3 regions of the Marinobacter sp. AN1 genome follow, and region 1 is predicted to be linked to each of the others. Evidence: predicted binding sites of a transcription regulator. Region 1 holds the regulator's gene; each other region holds the start of a gene.
What was found. The regulator sigma-54, encoded in region 1, starts transcription at its own class of promoters, with help from an activator protein. The targets are predictions, from matches to a motif close to ANTGGCATNNANNTTGCTNT.
Positions count from the first base shown of each region.

Region 2: the regulator sigma-54 is predicted to act here: its motif matches at 1,789-1,808, upstream of fliD (flagellar filament capping protein FliD).
Region 3: the regulator sigma-54 is predicted to act here: its motif matches at 2,710-2,729, upstream of glnK (P-II family nitrogen regulator).

Region 1 is NZ_CP110342.1:1,488,018-1,494,034, reverse strand. It holds gene LJ360_RS06795 (KpsF/GutQ family sugar-phosphate isomerase) at 1-473, shown strand, start outside; gene LJ360_RS06790 (KdsC family phosphatase) at 481-1,053, shown strand; gene lptC (LPS export ABC transporter periplasmic protein LptC) at 1,050-1,670, shown strand; gene lptA (lipopolysaccharide transport periplasmic protein LptA) at 1,654-2,148, shown strand; gene lptB (LPS export ABC transporter ATP-binding protein) at 2,198-2,923, shown strand; gene LJ360_RS06770 (RNA polymerase factor sigma-54) at 3,162-4,679, shown strand; gene hpf (ribosome hibernation promoting factor) at 4,709-5,017, shown strand; gene ptsN (PTS IIA-like nitrogen regulatory protein PtsN) at 5,111-5,578, shown strand; gene rapZ (RNase adapter RapZ) at 5,642-6,017, shown strand, end outside.
Region 2 is NZ_CP110342.1:1,761,886-1,767,902, forward strand. It holds gene LJ360_RS19875 (flagellin) at 1-1,038, shown strand, start outside; gene LJ360_RS08075 (flagellar protein FlaG) at 1,113-1,550, shown strand; gene fliD (flagellar filament capping protein FliD) at 1,959-3,950, shown strand; gene fliS (flagellar export chaperone FliS) at 4,033-4,437, shown strand; gene LJ360_RS08090 (argininosuccinate synthase) at 4,783-5,994, shown strand.
Region 3 is NZ_CP110342.1:3,589,957-3,595,973, reverse strand. It holds gene speE (polyamine aminopropyltransferase) at 1-819, shown strand, start outside; gene LJ360_RS16650 (ammonium transporter) at 919-2,184, opposite strand; gene glnK (P-II family nitrogen regulator) at 2,258-2,596, opposite strand; gene LJ360_RS16640 (accessory factor UbiK family protein) at 2,993-3,253, shown strand; gene LJ360_RS16635 (YifB family Mg chelatase-like AAA ATPase) at 3,359-4,882, shown strand; gene trmB (tRNA (guanosine(46)-N7)-methyltransferase TrmB) at 4,987-5,706, shown strand; gene LJ360_RS16625 (hypothetical protein) at 5,736-6,017, opposite strand, start outside.

The DNA of each region.
Region 1 (6,017 bases):
CCCTTGCAGTCGCACTGCTCGAGGCCCGTGGATTCAGCGCTGAGGACTTCGCATTCTCCCACCCCGGGGGCGCCCTCGGTCGCCGCCTTTTACTGCGGGTCGCCGACATCATGCATACCGACGACCGTATCCCCCGGGTCCGGGACACCACGCCCCTGGCCGGGGCCCTGCTGGAGATATCACTCAAGGGGCTGGGAATGACCACCGTCGTCAACGAGGACGGTCAGCTGGTGGGTATTTTTACTGACGGTGACCTGCGCCGCACCCTGGACCGCTCCATTGATATCCAGAAGACGCTGATCCGGGATGTCATGACCCGTAACGGCCGCGTTATTCACGATGACCAGCTGGCCGCAGAAGCACTGCATGTCATGGAGGAACTCAAAATCAACGCCCTGCCTGTCCTGAATCGTGAGGAACAACTGGTGGGCGCCCTCAACATGCACGACCTGCTGCGGGCGGGGGTGATCTGAGATGGTGATGACCACCCAGGGAGCAGCGACACAGAGACCAGCCTGGCCCAGAGAGGCCCTCGACAAGGCGTCAGGCATTACCCTGTTGGCACTGGATGTAGACGGCATCATGACCGATGGCTCACTGCTGTTTTCCGCCACAGGTGACGAGCTGAAAGCCTTCAATATCCTCGACGGGCTGGGCATGAAACAGGCCATGGCAGCGGGCATCGATATCGCGGTCATTACTGGCCGCACCTCACCACTGACTGAGCGGCGCATGCAAAGCCTGGGGGTGGGCATGTTACTCCAGGGACGTGAAGACAAGGTAACAGCCCTGCAGGAAATCGCCTCCCGTCGCCAGCTGTCGCCGTCCGGGATTGCCTATATGGGGGACGACCTGCCCGACCTGGCTGCAATCCGCTATGCAGGCTTTGGCGTTACCGTGCCCAACGCACACTGGTTTGTTCGCCAGCACGCCGATTACTGCACCCACGCCACCGGGGGCAATGGCGCGGTGCGAGAGCTGACCGACCTGCTGCTGGCGGCCCGGGGCACTCTCGACTCAGAGCTGCAGCGCTGGCTTGGAGAGACCGAATGAGTGACCAGGATGATCGCAATCTCCTGATCCGTCTGCTGGATTTCCTGGCCCACCCACGCGTCCGCAATCCGGGCCTGGCCATTGCAGCTGTCGTGCTCGGTTACATGCTCTGGCAAAGCGATGACCCCCGCTCTGTGGATACCGCTGCCATTGCCCTGCGGGGCGAAACCGAGCCTGACACCTTTGTAAATCAGGGTATTTTCCGCTCCTTTGATGCGTCCGGGCGACCCGAAATCGTCCTCACCAGTCCCCGGACTGAACAGTTCGATGACCGTAAAGAGGCCTTTCTGGAGGCCCCTGACGGTACTCTGTATGATCATGAGGCAAACCTGCGCTGGCTGATCACCGCAAACACCGGCCTGTATGATATGGCCGCCGAGGTGATGGACCTGGAGGGTGACGTGGAAGTGATCCGTCGTACAGGCGGGGGTGATGCTGTCTTGCTTACCGAATACCTTCGCATTGATAATGCCTCCCGAACAGCGACGACTGATCGCCCGGTCACCCTGACATCACCGGGAAACATCACCCATGCCCGCGGCCTGACCGGCTGGCTCGATGAGCGGGTGCTGGAACTGGAGAACTCCGTTGAGGGAATCTATGAAACCCGTCAGTAGCCCGCTGCGCTGCCTGCTTGTCCTGGTAACGCTGGTTGCCACTCTGCCGGCTGGCGCTTTCGACATGAACTCGGACGAGCCTATCCGGATCACTGCGGACTCCGCCCGCCTGGACGACAATCAGGGCACCGCCATTTACCGGGGCAATGTCGACGTTCGCCAAGGTGACGTGCTGCTCACAGCTGACCGGGTCGACGTTTACAGGGGTAGCGAGGGACTGGACCGCATCCACGCCCGGGGCCGCCCGGCCACTTACGACCGGCCTGCGACCGCAACCGAGGGCCCCGTCCACGCCGAAGCGCTGGAGATCCATTACTCCGCCAGTGAGAACCTGCTTCGCTTTGAGCAAGAGGCCGTTGTTGAGCAGGGGGAAGACGAGTTCCGTGGCGCCATCATCAACTACGACACGGCCAACCGGATTGTCACCGGTGAAGGCCGCACTGAAACCGGTGAAGGATCCGGCCGGGTCGAATGGTGATCCAGCCCAGGGGCAACAGTTCATCCAGCAGTAACTGACGGCACTCGCTATGGCATTGTTACAGGCGAACCACCTCGCCAAGAGCTACAAACAGAAAAAAGTCGTCATCGACGTCTCCCTGAGTATCGAGAGCGGGCAGATCGTCGGACTGCTTGGCCCTAACGGGGCCGGCAAGACCACCTGCTTCTATATGATCGTTGGCCTGGTGCCGGCGGACCACGGCCACATCAGTATAGACGGCAAGGACATCACACCGTTGCCCATGCATGGGCGCGCCCGTCAGGGTATAGGCTACCTGCCCCAGGAGGCCTCTGTTTTCCGCAAGCTCTCCGTGAGCGACAACCTCATGGCCATACTGGAAACCCGCAAGGACCTGAACCGGCGCCAGCGGGAAGAAAAAATGGAAGAGCTGCTGCAGGAATTCCACATTACCCACATCCGTGACAGCGCCGGCATGGCCCTCTCCGGCGGGGAGCGTCGCAGAGTGGAAATAGCCCGAGCCCTGGCGATGGAACCAGCCTTCATCCTGCTGGATGAACCCTTTGCCGGCGTGGACCCGATCTCGGTGAGTGACATCAAGCAGATTATCCGCCACTTGCGGGACAAGGGCATCGGTGTGCTGATCACCGATCATAACGTGCGGGAAACCCTGGATATCTGCGAAAAGGCGTATATCGTCAGCAGTGGACACATTATTGCCTCGGGTTCCTCGGAAGAAGTCCTGGCCAATCAGCAGGTCAAAGACGTCTATCTCGGGGATGAATTCAGGCTCTGAGATCGGCGGCGATTCCGGTACGCCCTGCCCCGATCTGTAAACTGGCGCCGGTTGCAGCAATTGTCTTCAATGCGGCAAGGGGGTACACTCGGCAAAGAACTTGCTTGTTAATTCCAAGTATCCGGTAACACTGATATTTTTCCCTGATATTGCCAGTTTTTTGAGCTGGATCAGACAACTTCGGGCTAACACATGTTATCGGTAACCTCAGAAGGGTGATGGACGTGAACTCATGGTGATGAAAGCCTCCTTACAGTTAAAGATGGGTCAGAGCCTCACAATGACCCCGCAACTGCAACAGGCGATCCGTCTGCTCCAGCTGTCCACCCTGGACCTGCAACAGGAAATCCAGCAGGCACTGGACTCCAACCCCATGCTGGAAACCTCCGAGGACGACGACCAGGAAAGTTCTGATGCCGAGAGGGACAACGAGCGGGACGAGCGCAGCGATGAATCCGTGTCCGCCTCTGAGGGCGAAAGCGCAGCGGACAACACCTGGGAGGAATCCGACTGGTCGGCAGAGAACAACAGCGGTGACACCATTCCCGATGACCTGCCAGTGGATACCGCCTGGGATGACATTTACCAGTCGGCGCCAGCACCCGCCTCCCGCGGCGATGACGACAACGACATGGATTTTGACAGCCGCAACCCCGCCGCCGAAACCCTGCGGGACCACCTCGAGTGGCAGCTCAACCTGACTCCACTGAGCGAGCGAGACAGCGCCATTGCCCATGCCCTGCTGGACGCTGTGGATGAACGGGGCTACCTGACGGCCACGCCGGAAGACATACATTCCGGCCTGGAAGACGAAACCGATGACGACCCCGTCGAACTGGACGAAGTGGAGGCAGTACTCCACCGCCTGCAGCACTTTGACCCCCCGGGCGTATTCGCCAGGGATCTCCAGGAATGCCTGCTGATACAACTTAACCAGTTACCCCCGGACACCCCCTGGCTGGACAAGGCCCGGCTGGTGATCACCCACTACATCAACCTGCTGGGCAACCGTGACTACGCCCAGCTGCTTCGCCGAAGCCGCCTGAAAGAAGACCAGCTAAGGGATGTGCTGGCCGTCATCACCTCCCTCAACCCCCACCCCGGCAATGCACTGGACCGGTCCGAACCGGACTATGTCATCCCCGATGTAATTGTTCGCAAGGACAATGGTCGCTGGCGGGTGGAGCTGAACCCGGAGATTGCACCGCGTATTCGCGTCAATACGAGCTATGCTTCGCTTATACGCCGGGCGGACAGCAGCGCTGATAACACCTACCTGCGCGACCAGCTCCAGGAAGCCAAGTGGTTTATCAAGAGCCTGCAGAGTCGTAATGAAACCCTGTTAAAGGTCGCGACACGAATTGTTGAACATCAGCAGGGTTTTCTGGACCATGGGGAAGAAGCGATGAAACCGCTGATACTGTCGGACATCGCCCAGGCCGTGGAAATGCACGAATCCACCATTTCCCGGGTCACCACGCAAAAATACATGCACACCCCCCGTGGCATCTTCGAGCTGAAGTATTTCTTCTCGAGTCATGTAAGCACGGAGGAGGGCGGCGAATGTTCTTCCACAGCCATTCGTGCCATGATCCGCAAACTGATCGCGGCAGAAACCCCGAAAAAGCCGCTCAGCGACAGCAAGATTGCCACCATGCTGGGAGAGCAGGGCATAAAGGTGGCCAGGCGCACGGTAGCCAAGTATCGTGAAGCCATGCACATTCCGCCCTCAAACGAGCGGAAACGACTGGTCTGAACAAAGGGTCTGACAAACAGGAGAAGCCCATGCAAATGAACATTTCCGGTCATCACGTAGAACTGACTCCCTCGCTGAAGGATTACATCAACGAAAAATTCCAGAAGCTCGAACGCCACTTCGATCACATCAGTAACTGCCAGGTGACGCTGGAAGTGGAGAAGGTACGTCAGATTGCAGAGGCCACCCTGCATGTCGTAGGCGGCGAAATTCACGCCAAGGCCGAGAACGACGACATGTACGCTGCTATTGATGCACTGGTAGACAAACTTGACCGCCAGATCCTCAAGCACAAGGAAAAGAACGTTGATCGGGCGCACGGAGCCACGGCCCGCTAACGATTGTGACACTGTAACGGCTATAATCTGACTCACAACGCTGCGGTACGACCTCGTACCGCAGCATTTTTTTATCGGGACCGATGAGAATCCATGACCGATTCGACCTTGACCATCAACAACATCCTGGCGCCGGAACTGACGCTGTGCCGTGTTAATGGCACCAGCAAGAAGCGCATTCTGGAGTTCATTTCCGAAAAAGTGGCTGGCCAGTACCCGGAACTCGACGAAACCCAGATCTTCAACAACCTGATCGCCCGGGAGCGCCTTGGCAGCACTGGTATTGGTCAGGGTATTGCCATTCCACACTGTCGTCTGGATGGTTGCACCCGGGTTGTGGGAGCACTGGTAACGCTGGAAGAAGGCGTGGCCTTTGACGCCATTGACAACCAGCCGGTAGACCTGTTGTTTACACTGATCGTGCCCCGGGAAGCCACCTCTGAACACCTCGAACTGCTGAGCCAGTTGGCCGAACAGTTCAATGACCGTAGTTTCTGCGATGCCCTGCGGGCCTGCACCAGCAATGACGGGCTCTATCAGAAGATAACCGGAAACCGCTGATCCGGTCCGGATGTCGCCCGACGCCCACAACGGCTTCGGCAAAGCTACCAGAGGACCAGTCCCATGAAACTGATCATCGTTAGCGGCCGCTCCGGTTCCGGCAAGAGTACCGCACTCCACGTGCTTGAAGACCTGGGCTTCTACTGCATCGACAACCTGCCCATTGGCCTGCTGTTCCCGCTGACCACCGAGGCAATGGCCGGAACCTCCGGCAGCCGCCTGGAAAATATCGCGGTCAGTATCGATGCCCGCAACCTGTCCAATGAGATTGCCAACTTCGAAGCGATCCATCAGCGCCTGATGGAAGCTGGCATCGTGACCGAAATTATCTACCTGGATGCCACCGAGCAGTCGCTGCTGCAACGTTTCCACGCCACCCGTCGCAAACACCCCCTCAGCGACGACCAGACTTCCCTGACTGAGGCCATACGGTACGAAA
Region 2 (6,017 bases), 270 kb from region 1:
GTTTCTGCGGATGATCGATTCGACACTGTTACAGCGTCAGCATCGACGGACACCGTAACGCTCGCCTACAGTGAGAACGGCCTGCCAAGCACCAACGGCTACACGATTGGTACCGCCAGTGGAACCCTCGCCACAACAAATACTCTGGATGCATCGGGTGACGATGGCGACACCAGCGCCAACATCAGTTTCACAGTTACGGATCCTGAAGGAAATGCACTTGCGGTCACTCTTGACAGTAACATCACGTCGGCGGCTGACCTTGTAACAGCGATTCAGGGTCAGGCTGGCTATGGCGCGGCCACCTTCACCGTTGCTGCTGACGGTGACAATGTTGTATTCACCGATGGATCTGAGGTAGATGGCAGCTTCAGTATCGGCGGCACCGACGCGGCAACTATTACCGCTGCGAACGTAGCGGGCAGCACAGCTGCGGGTGCGACGGAGGTTGTAGAGGTACCCGCAAGCTCGGTCACTCTGGGCGCCACCGACCTCACCTTCCAATTCGGTGACGGTGAAGCGTCTGCAGTCGCGGCAGCGACTTACAGTTCCGCCGAAAACTTTGTTGACGCGGTTAACAAAGCGTTGGGTGGCAGCGCAAGTGCAGTTCTTGGTGATGACAATGTGCTGACCATCACCTCAGGTGAGAACTTCACGGTTGCGGCTTCTGGCGATGCGGCGACTGTCTTCACGGGGGGGAACGTTGGAGAGATTACCGCCTCAGGCAGCCTGAGTGAGGCGGATGTGTCTTCCGTCGCGGGGGCAAATGCAACCATTCAGCGTGTGGATGCCGCGTTGACTACAGTGAGTGATCTGCGTAGCAACTTTGGTGCGATTCAGAACCGGTTTGAATCCACCATCGCCAACCTCGCTACCTCGGTCGAAAACATCAGCGCCTCCAACAGCCGTATCCTGGACGCTGACTTCGCTGCCGAAACCGCCAACCTGGCCAAGTCCCAGGTACTGCAGCAGGCCGGTATCTCCGTCCTGGCTCAGGCGAACGCCCGTCCGCAGCAGGTTCTGTCCCTCCTGCAGTAAGGGGCTGATTGACGGTAACAACCGGAGCCTTCGGGCTCCGGTTTTACGCCGTTTGAGGATAGCGAGGTAAAGCTATGAATGACGTTAACCTGAATAACCCGAACCTGAAGCTGGTGCGCGCCGGCGACCAGGCCCCGGTGAAGGCACTGTCGTCATCTCAGGCCGAAGGCAGGAATGCCTCCGACCTGGCGTCGTCATCCGCAGGCCGTACGGCGCAAACCCGCTCCGCCGAGCAGTCCAGCGAGCCTTCTAAAGCTGAGAAGCTTCAGGCCCGCAATGAGGATCAGCGTGAGCAATTGGGTGAGGCTGTTACCCAGCTGAACGACTTCGTGCAGAACGTTCAGCGTGACCTGCAGTTCGAGGTGGATATTGAAGCTGGTCAGACCATTGTTAAGGTGGTGGACCAGCAGACCCAGGAGGTTATCCGCCAGATTCCGGATGAGGTTGCCATGAGGTTGGCAGAGAACTTGCAGCAGGACGAACCGCTGACGTTGTTGAACATCAAGGTGTAAAAGCTTGCCGCTTTTTGCCTGATATCAGTAACGGTTATCCAGCACCGCCGCACCTGAGAGGGTCCGGCGGTGTTCTGCGTTCTGGCTGGCTGCCGAACCTGAGCAATTACGTGGAAAAGATTGGTTTGCCACAGAAAAGCACGAAAAGAAAAACTGAAAAGACAATGAGGTACTGGCCACTAAACCCACGAAATCCACGAAAAATTAGTTTTTCAACTTTGGTGGATTTCGTGGATTTAGTGGCAAAAGTCTTTTTCTTTCCGTGTTCTTCTGTGGGTTCCGTGGCTAAAAACAGAAGTTGTTACAGGCTGTTACAAATCGGCATAGGGATTTAGCGAAATGAGGCAAAGTTTTGCCGCCCGCAGCCGATAAACTGAACAGTAGCGAATTGAGCCCCCCTGAGGAGGCATGGTTATGGCAATTTCATCATTAGGCGTCGGTTCCGGAGTTCTCACTTCGGACCTGGTCGATCAGCTGGTTGCCGCGGAGCGCAAGCCCACGGAAACCCGGCTGACCCAGAAGACCCAGCAGACGGAAGCGCTGCTGTCGGCCTATGGCAAGCTCCGTAGTGCCGTGACGGAGCTGCGCCTGCCCATGCGTCAGTTGAGTTCGCCGGATAACCTGAAGGCGTTTTCCGCCTCGTCCAGCAATGAAGATATCGGTGTGTCGGTGAATGCCAGCAAGGCCAGCCGGGGTACTTATAATGTTGAAGTGACCAGTCTGGCTTCGGCCCAGGCACTGGCTTCCCAAACGGTGTTTGCCGATCGGGACGCCACCAGTGTGGGGCAGGGCGAGCTGCAATTGTCGGTAGGTGACAAGATCACCAACATCACGATCGACAGCAGCAATGACACCTTGCAGGGCCTGGCAAATGCCATAAACGAATCCGATGCGGGTGTCTCTGCCGGTGTGATTGATACGGGTTCGGGGTACCAGCTGGTGTTGTCCGCCGATGAAACAGGCACCGCCAATGCGGTCAGTATCTCGGTGACCGGCGATACCGGTGGCACCAATACTGACAATGAGGGCCTTTCTCGTTTTGCCTTTAACACCGGACTGGATACTGGTGCTGGTCTGCAAGAAACCATTGCCGCCAGTGATGCGGTGATGAAGGTGAACGGTGTTGAAGTCACTCGCTCCACCAATACCTTCGAAAATGTTATCGACGGCCTGACGTTTGATATCAAGGCGGAGGGTACCTCCACGATTAAGGTGTCCCAGGATCTGGGCGCAGTGGCGGACCGGGTTCAGGGCTTTGTGGACAAGTTCAATGCCCTGCAGTCGACCATCGATAGCCTTGCCGGGTTTAACGCCGAAGCTGGGGTCGGCAGTCTGCTGACCGGTGACTCCACGGTTCGCGGCATCCAGAATCAGTTGCGCAGTATTCTCACGAGGGTCGTGCCCGGGATGGAAAACGCCAGTGTGCGGAGTCTGGCGGATGTGGGTATCACCACAGACTGGGAAACCGGTGGTCTCGAGTTTGATCGGGCGAAGTTTGAAGAGCAGCTCAAGGCCAATCCCGACGATGTCACGGCACTGTTTGCGGAGCAGGGCCGAACCACCGACAGCCAGGTGGAGTTCGTACGCAGCGGCCTGGATACCGAGCCGGGCGATTACGATATTAATGTGACCCAGGCGGCGACCCGGGGGAAGCTTGTCGGGGGCGCTGCGCTTGCGAACAGTTTTGAGATTACCGATACCAATGATGAGCTGGCCCTGACGGTTAACGGCGATATTACCGTTAACCTGGCATTGACCCAGGGCACTTATGCCGACCAGCAAAGCATGCTGGACGAGATTCAGGCTCAGCTGGATGCCAGCAATGCCCTGAACGCCACCGGCACGTCGGTACAGGTCGGCGTAGACGGTGCGGGCCAACTGACATTTACCTCCTCCCAGTATGGCAGCGAGTCCAGTGTGGTTCTGTCGTCGGTGGAGGATGGAGCCACGTTCGGACTGGGTACCAGTACCAGTACCGATGGCCTGGACGTTGCCGGCACCATTGATGGTCGGGCAGCAGAAGGCGATGGTCAGGTGCTTTACCTGGGCAGCGGTAACGGCGGTGCTTCCGGTCTTCAGGTTCGGATTCTGGGTGACCAGACGGGCAGCCGTGGTTCCATCACCTTTGTGGAAGGCGTGGGTGAACGTACCGTCGATTTGGTCACCAGTATGGTGGGCGCCGGCGGTGCCATCGAATCCCGCACCGACAGCCTGAACCGGGAGCTGGAGCAGATCCAGGAAAGCCAGGTCCGCCTGGAAGAGCGGATTGCGGCTTATCGGGAGCGGCTGGTCAGTCAGTTCAGCTCAGCGGACTCGCTGATTTCACAGCTCAACAGCACCCGGGATTACGTCAGTCAGCAGCTGGCCGCCCTGGCGCCCAATAACAACCGCGATAACTGATCGTCGTTGACATGAATTCGCCATACCGGGGTATGGCAGCCAACAAGGCACAACCGGAAAGCCGGTAACAAAGAGGTAGATTATGAACGGTTTGCAGGCCTATCAGCGCGTAAACACCCAGACCAGCATCACCGATGCGGATCCCCACAAGCTGATCCAGCTGCTGTACAACGGGGCTCTGGAGCGCATCAACATGGCCAAGGCGAAGATCCAGCAGAAGGATTACAGCGCCAAGGCCCAGCTAATCAACAAGGCCATCGAGATTGTCGGCGGCCTGCGCAGCTTCCTGGACTTCGAGAAGGGCGGCGAACTGGCCCTGCGGCTGGAAGCCCTCTATGACTACATGGAGCGCACCCTGCTGGAAGCCAGCGCAAAGAATGATCTGGCCAAGCTGGATGAAGTGGCCAACCTGCTGCGTTCCGTCAAGGAAGGCTGGGATGGTATCCGTGAGGAAGTGTCCAGCCAGCAGGCGCAGGCCGTAGGCTGATTTCGCTGTTCTAGCCACGGGAGAACACGGAAAGAAAAACCGAAAAGACAATAAGTTACTGGCCACTAAATCCACGAAATCCACGAAAAGCTATTTTTTAACTTTCGTGGATTTCGTGGATTTAGTGGCAAAGATTTTTCCTTGTTTTCTCTTTTTTCCGTGTTCTTCCGTGGATTCCGTGGCAAAAACCTTCTTTTCTCTACCTGGTCTTCCGCATCCGGTCGGCCAGACTTGCACCAATAGCCATTCCTCCTGCACTTCCGTACAATATGCGCCTTCTTTTCAGAGTCAGAAGACGGGGCGCAGCCTCGTTTTTTCGTTTTCGTGATTCGCAGGAGCAAGGGCATGTCTGATATCAAAAAGGTGGTGCTGGCCTATTCCGGTGGTCTGGATACATCCGTGATCGTCCGCTGGCTGCAGGACACCTACAATTGTGAGGTGGTGACCTTTACCGCCGACATCGGCCAGGGCGAGGAAGTAGAGCCGGCCCGTGAAAAGGCCAAGGCCCTGGGCGTGAAGGAAATCTACATCGAGGACCTGCGAGAGGAGTACGTACGGGACTACGTGTTCCCCATGTTCCGCGCCAACACCATTTATGAAGGCGAGTACCTGCTGGGTACCTCCATTGCCCGCCCGCTGATCGCCCGCCGCCTCATCGAGATTGCCAACGAGACTGGCGCTGATGCCATCTCCCACGGCGCTACCGGCAAGGGTAACGACCAGGTGCGTTTTGAGCTGGGCGCCTATGCGCTGAAGCCCGGTGTGAAGGTAATCGCTCCCTGGCGGGAGTGGGACCTGAACTCCCGCGAGAAGCTGATGGCTTACTGCGACGAGCGCAATATCCCGGTGGAGAAGAAAAAGGGCAAGAGCCCGTATTCTATGGATGCCAACCTGCTGCACATCTCCTACGAAGGCATCAACCTGGAAGACCCCTGGGCGGAAGCCGAGGAAGATATGTGGCGCTGGAGCGTTTCCCCGGAAGCCGCCCCGGACCAGCCGACCTACATTGAAGTGACCTACGAGAAGGGCGATATCGTCGCTATCGACGGCCAGGCCATGAAGCCCCACGAAGTACTGGAGCACCTGAACAAGGTAGGCGGCGGCAACGGTATCGGCCGTATTGATATCGTCGAGAACCGCTACGTGGGCATGAAGTCCCGCGGTTGCTACGAAACTCCCGGCGGCACCATCATGCTGCGGGCACACCGCGCTATCGAGTCCATCACCCTGGACCGTGAAGTTGCCCACCTGAAGGACAGCATCATGCCGCGCTATGCGGAAGTGATCTACAACGGCTACTGGTGGTCACCGGAGCGCGAAGCCCTGCAGGCACTGATCGACAAGACCCAGGAGTACGTCAACGGTACCGTTCGCCTGAAACTCTACAAGGGCAACGTGGACGTGGTTGGCCGCAAGTCCGACGACTCCCTCTTCGACGAGAAGATCGCCACCTTCGAGGAAGACGAAGGCGCCTATAACCAGAAGGATGCGGAAGGCTTTATCAAGCTGAACGCCCTGCGGTTGCGGATTGCAGCGGGCAAGGGCCGGAAGCTTTAAGGCCTGAATCAGCTGTAAAGAAT
Region 3 (6,017 bases), 2.1 Mb from region 1:
CTGCAGGTGAAGCGCAAGCTGCACGAGGAACAGACGCAGTACCAGAAGCTGGAAGTCTGGGAGACAGAGACATTTGGCAACCTGATGGTACTGGACGGCTGTGTCATGCTCACCAGCCGGGACAATTTCCTCTACCACGAGATGATGACGCACCCGGCACTGTTCACCCATCGCGATCCGAAAAAGGTGGTGATCATCGGCGGTGGTGATTGCGGCACCCTCAAGGAGGTATTGAAGCACCCCGGGGTGGAGGAAGCCTGGCAGGTGGAAATCGATGAACGGGTGACCCGGGTATCGGAGAAGTATTTCCCGGAACTCTGTGAGTCCAACCAGGACCCCAGGGCCAACTTCTTCTTTGGTGATGGCATCCAGTGGATGCGGGACCAGCCCCCGGGCACGGTGGATGTCATCATCGTCGACAGCACCGATCCGGTGGGGCCGGCGGAAGGCCTGTTTGCGCTGGACTTTTACCGGGACTGCATGATTGCCCTGCGGGAGGGCGGCATCGTGGTGCAGCAGAGCGAATCCCCGCTGCTGCACACTGACAGCATTATTCGCGGTATTCATGACGACATGAAAAAGGCCGGTTTCGACCACGTCCAGACCCTGCCATTTCCGCAACCCGTCTATCCCACCGGCTGGTGGAGCTGCACCATGGGTGGCAAGGACGTACACACCAGCTATTTCCGGGAGGAGGACGCAGCGGACCGGCCGTTTGTCACCCGCTACTACAATGAAGGTGTTCATCGGGGCGCCCTGGCCATGCCCCAGTTCATGCTGGAAACTCTGGATGATCCGGTGCGGCCGGCCGAAGGCTGACACAGCTCGTTCCGGCCTCGCAAAAAAAGAGGGCAGCCCGCGGGCTGCCCTCTTTGCTTTTGTTCCCCGGCAAACCGGGGAACTTTACCAGTGACCTGGTTACTTGCTGGAGACGAACTCCGGATAGGCTTCCATGCCACACTCGGACAGGTCGACGCCTTCGTACTCGTCTTCCTCGCTGACCCGGATGCCGATCACAGCCTTGAGGATGCCCCAGACGATCAGGCTGGCTACGAATACCCAGACGAAGATGGTCAGGGCACCGATCAGCTGGCCGCTGAAGGCAGCACCGTCATTGGTGACCGGTACCAGCATCAGGCCCAGGAAGCCGCAGACACCGTGGGCGGAGATGGCGCCCACCGGATCGTCAATGCGCAGCTTGTCCAGGGTGACGATACTCAGCACCACCAGCACACCACCCAGTGCGCCCCAGATCGTGGCAACCAGTGCGCTCGGTGTGGACGGCTCGGCCGTGATAACCACCAGTCCGGCGATGGCACCGTTCAGAAGCATGGTCAGGTCAGCCTTGCCGAACATGATGCGGGCGGTGATCAGCGCCGCGATTGCACCACCGGCCGCAGCAGCGTTGGTGTTGAGGAACACCATGGCCACAGAGTGCGCGCTGGCAATATCGCCCAGTTTAAGCACTGAACCGCCGTTGAAGCCGAACCAGCCCAGCCACAGGATGAAGGTACCCAGTGCGGCCAGCGGCATGTTGGCGCCCGGGAAGGCGCGGATTTCGCCGTTGGGGCCGTACTTGCCCTTACGGGCGCCCAGCAGGATCACACCGGCGAGGGCTGCAGCAGCACCTGCCATGTGTACGATGCCCGAGCCGGCAAAGTCGCTGAAGCCCAGGTCACCCAGGTTGTACATGCCAAATACATCGGCACCGCCCCAGGTCCAGGCGCCTTCCATGGGGTAGATGAAACCGGTCATGACCACTGCAAAGGCCAGGAAAGCCCACAGTTTCATGCGCTCGGCTACTGCACCGGAGACGATGGACATGGCCGTGGCCACAAACACCACCTGGAAGAAGAAGTCTGAAGCACCGGAGTAGATGGAACCACCCTCGAAGTCGCCCCGCTCGGCGTATTCGCCCAGCACGCCGGCAACATCCACCTCACCCATGCCGCTGAGGAAGATATTACCGCCATACATAATGGCGTAGCCACAGACCAGGTACATGGTGCAGGCCACTGCGAACAGGGCCACGTTCTTGGTGAGAATTTCAGTGGTGTTCTTGGCGCGTACCAGCCCGGATTCCAGCATGGCAAAGCCTGCTGCCATCCACATGACTAATGCACCGCAAACGAGAAAATAGAAGGTATCTATTGCGTACTGTAAATGAAAGACACTGTTTTCCATAAGAAGCCCTCCGCACGAGGCTTAACAGGAGATTGAAATTTTTGCGTTGGCCTGACTGCTTAAGCGCCCGGGATCAGACGGCTTCTTCGCCGGTTTCCCCGGTCCGGATCCGGATGGCCTGTTCCAGTTCGGTTACAAAGATCTTGCCGTCACCGATCTTGCCGGTGTTGGCGGCCTTGGTAATGGATTCAATGACCTGGTCCAGCAGGCCATCGCCAATGGCGACTTCCACCTTCACCTTGGGCAGGAAGTCCACCACGTACTCGGCACCGCGATAGAGTTCGGTGTGCCCCTTCTGGCGACCGAACCCTTTCACCTCGGTCACGGTTACGCCCTGAACGCCAATCTCGGATAGTGCCTCACGGACATCATCCAGCTTGAAAGGCTTGATGATCGCTGTCACAAGTTTCATTGCTGTCTCCTTGGAGTTTGCCGTCCCGGTTTTCTGCCCACGGGGTCGTGGATGGACCGGGTTCGGGATGCTGCCACCTCGCACACCAATTGTGCGGATTGCGTACGGGGGTTGTAGCATCGTGTGTGCCAACGCAAAAATATATTTAAAAATCAGTGCTTTGTTGGACCGGTGAACCAAAATGGGTCCTGACCGTGCGCCATTATAGCGCAGCTCGGTCAGGCACGAACCACATTGGTGCATCTGTCCAGGACCGGCGGCAGGCCAGATACCAGGGCTGATACGGCCGGTCACCTTCCTAGTATGGCAGGGACCACGCTGTGTTACACTCCTCAGCCGTCGAGGCGTTGCCCGTCAGGGCAGGCGCAAGCTTTCGGAACCGTGGAGACTGACGTGGTGAAGATTCCTAATGACCTGCTTGGCCAGGTTCAACAGCAGTTTGGCCAGTTCGTTCCTGATATGGCCCGTGCAGCCCGTGACGATGTGGAAAATCACGCAAAGGCTGCCGTCATGTCGGTCATTTCAAGGCTGGAACTGGTCACCCGCGAGGAGTTCGATGCCCAGCAGGCCGTTCTGCTGCGCACCCGTGAGAAGCTGGAACGGCTTGAGAAGCGGGTTGCCGAACTGGAGGCACAGGCCAGCCAGTCCGATAACTGAAGCTGATCCGGAATGGCCGGGTCTGCGCGGTTTTTACCGCACAGACTCCTGGGTGGCACAGGTAGTACCACCCTCCGGAAATCACTGAATGTCAGGGAAGACCCTATGCTCGCAACCATTCATACCCGCGCGCGGCTGGGCGTCAGCGCGCCAGCTGTTACAGTAGAAGTTCATCTCTCCAGCGGATTGCCTTCGCTTTCCATCGTCGGGCTGGCTGAAACCGCCGTCCGGGAAAGCAAGGACCGGGTACGTAGCGCCCTCATGAATGCCGGCTTCGAATTCCCTGCCCGTCGCATCACCATTAACCTTGCTCCAGCCGATCTCCCCAAGGAGGGCGGCCGCTTTGACCTGGCCATCGCCCTGGGCATCCTGGTGGCGTCAGGGCAGTTGCCACCAGAGGCCCTTGGAGAGCTGGAGTGCATGGGGGAGTTGGCCCTGGATGGCAGTCTCCGGCCAGTGCGCGGCGTGTTGCCGGCGGTCATGGCTGCCCGGGAGGCTGGTCGACGTATCCTGGTGCCCCGGGACAATGCCGATGAGGCGTCGCTGGCGGGTGGCGACGATGTACTGGCGGCGGGCCACCTGCTGGCGGTCTGCGAACACCTTGCCGGCACCACCACACTGAGTCCGGTAACGCCCATGGCGCTGAGCAGCCTCCCGGCCGAAGCTCCTGACCTGGCAGATGTGCGCGGGCAACACGTACCCAAGCGGGCCCTGGAAATCGCTGCAGCCGGCGGTCACAATCTGCTGTTATTTGGCCCTCCGGGCACTGGCAAGAGTATGCTGGCAAGCCGCATTCCGGGGCTTTTGCCGGCACTGGATGATCGCCAGGCGCTGGAAGTGGCCAGTGTGCATTCAGTAGCCGGACTGCCGATCCGCACCGATGGCTGGCGCCAGCCACCTTATCGTGCGCCCCATCATACTGCCTCGGCGATTGCGCTGGTGGGTGGCGGTAGCAGCCCCCGCCCCGGTGAGATTTCACTGGCCCACAATGGCGTATTGTTCCTGGATGAACTACCGGAGTTTGACCGCAAGGTGCTGGAGGTATTGCGGGAACCCATGGAGTCGGGGGAGATCGTTATCTCCCGGGCTGCCAGCCAGGTCACCTATCCTGCCCGGTTCCAGGTGATTGCCGCCATGAATCCTTGCCCCTGCGGCTACCAGGGCCATCCCACCATCGACTGCCAGTGCTCCCCCATGCAGGTGGCAAGGTATCAGGCCCGGTTATCCGGCCCGTTGCTGGACCGGTTCGACCTGCACGTGGAAGTCCCGGTGCAGGGTGGCGAAGTGCTCATGCAAAGTTCCTCTGCGGGCGAAACCAGTGCACAGGTGCGGCAACGGGTCGTGAAGGTGCGGGAGGGTGCCCGTAGACGGGGCGGTGCCAATGCGTCTTTGTCCGGCCGTGCCCTGGAGCAGCACTGCGTCGTGGACGACGACAGTAAGGGGATGCTCGTCGGTGCCATGGAAAAGCTGGGCTTGTCGGCGAGGGCATTGCATCGCATTCTTCGGGTAGCCCGCACGATCGCGGATCTGGCAGGTGCCGAGGATATCCGCTGCGAGCACCTGGTGGAGGCGCTGGGCTACCGCAAGCTGGACCGGAAACCGGCCAGGGTTCCCGGCTTTTCACCGTAGGTCAGCGAACAAACCGGGCGCGGCTTTGTCAGGTCACGAATAGCTCTGCCTCTGTTAGACTGTAGTCCTTAGTCATTTTGAGCATTGATCAGACCGGGGAAATCATGACTGACTCAGACAAGGCACCGAATAATGGTGAAAGCGTTACCACCCGCCGTGGCGTGCGTAGTTTCGTTATTCGCCAGGGGCGGATGACAGAAGGCCAGAAAAAGGCGTATGACCGGCTCTGGCCCGTCTATGGTTTGACCCGCGAGCAAGGGGTGATCGACCCCCGGGAAGTGTTCGGCCGCGAAGCCTGGCTGAACCTGGAGATCGGCTTCGGTATGGGGCACTCCCTTGCAGAGATGGCCGCCGCCGCGCCTGAGCAGGACTTTATCGGGGTAGAAGTTCACTCCCCCGGAGTGGGTGCCTTGCTCAAGGAAATCGAGGAGCGTGAACTGGAGAATGTCCGGATCTATGCCATCGACGCCAACGATGTGATCGACCTGTGCCTGCCGGACGCCTCCATTGACCGGGTGATGGTCTTTTTCCCGGATCCCTGGCCAAAAAAGAAACACCACAAGCGTCGACTGATCCAGCACGAGTTTGTCCAGCGCCTGCGCCACAAGCTCCGGGTGGGAGGTATCCTGCACCTGGCGACGGACTGGGAAAACTACGCCGAGCATATGCTGGAAGTGATGGACGAATCCGAAGGCTTCGTCAATGCCAGGGACGAAGGTGGTTTCTCGCCTCGCCCTGAGGATCGCCCGATTACCAAGTTCGAGAAGCGTGGCGAAAACCTTGGTCACGGGGTCTGGGACCTGGTGTATCGCCGCACCAACTGACAGCAGGGCGTTCAGGCGTCAGGCGCCTTCTATCGCGCAGACTCCCGGGCGCCCGGTGGATGCAACGGGTGGCGCCGGGCGGCGCGGATAACCACCAGCCCGGCAATTCCCACTAGCAATGCCGTGTAGTTTGTCAAAGCCAGTAAGGTGGCAGCCAGGCTGAGACGGTCGCTTGGCGCATCCAGGTTGGCCAGCAACACCGAATACTCCGTCACATGGGCCAGGCCGGCCACCACAAACAGTCCCCGCACCCATTGACCGGTCTTGCGTTCGCGCACGCCCGGGCGATCCACCAGCAAGTGGTTGGTCAG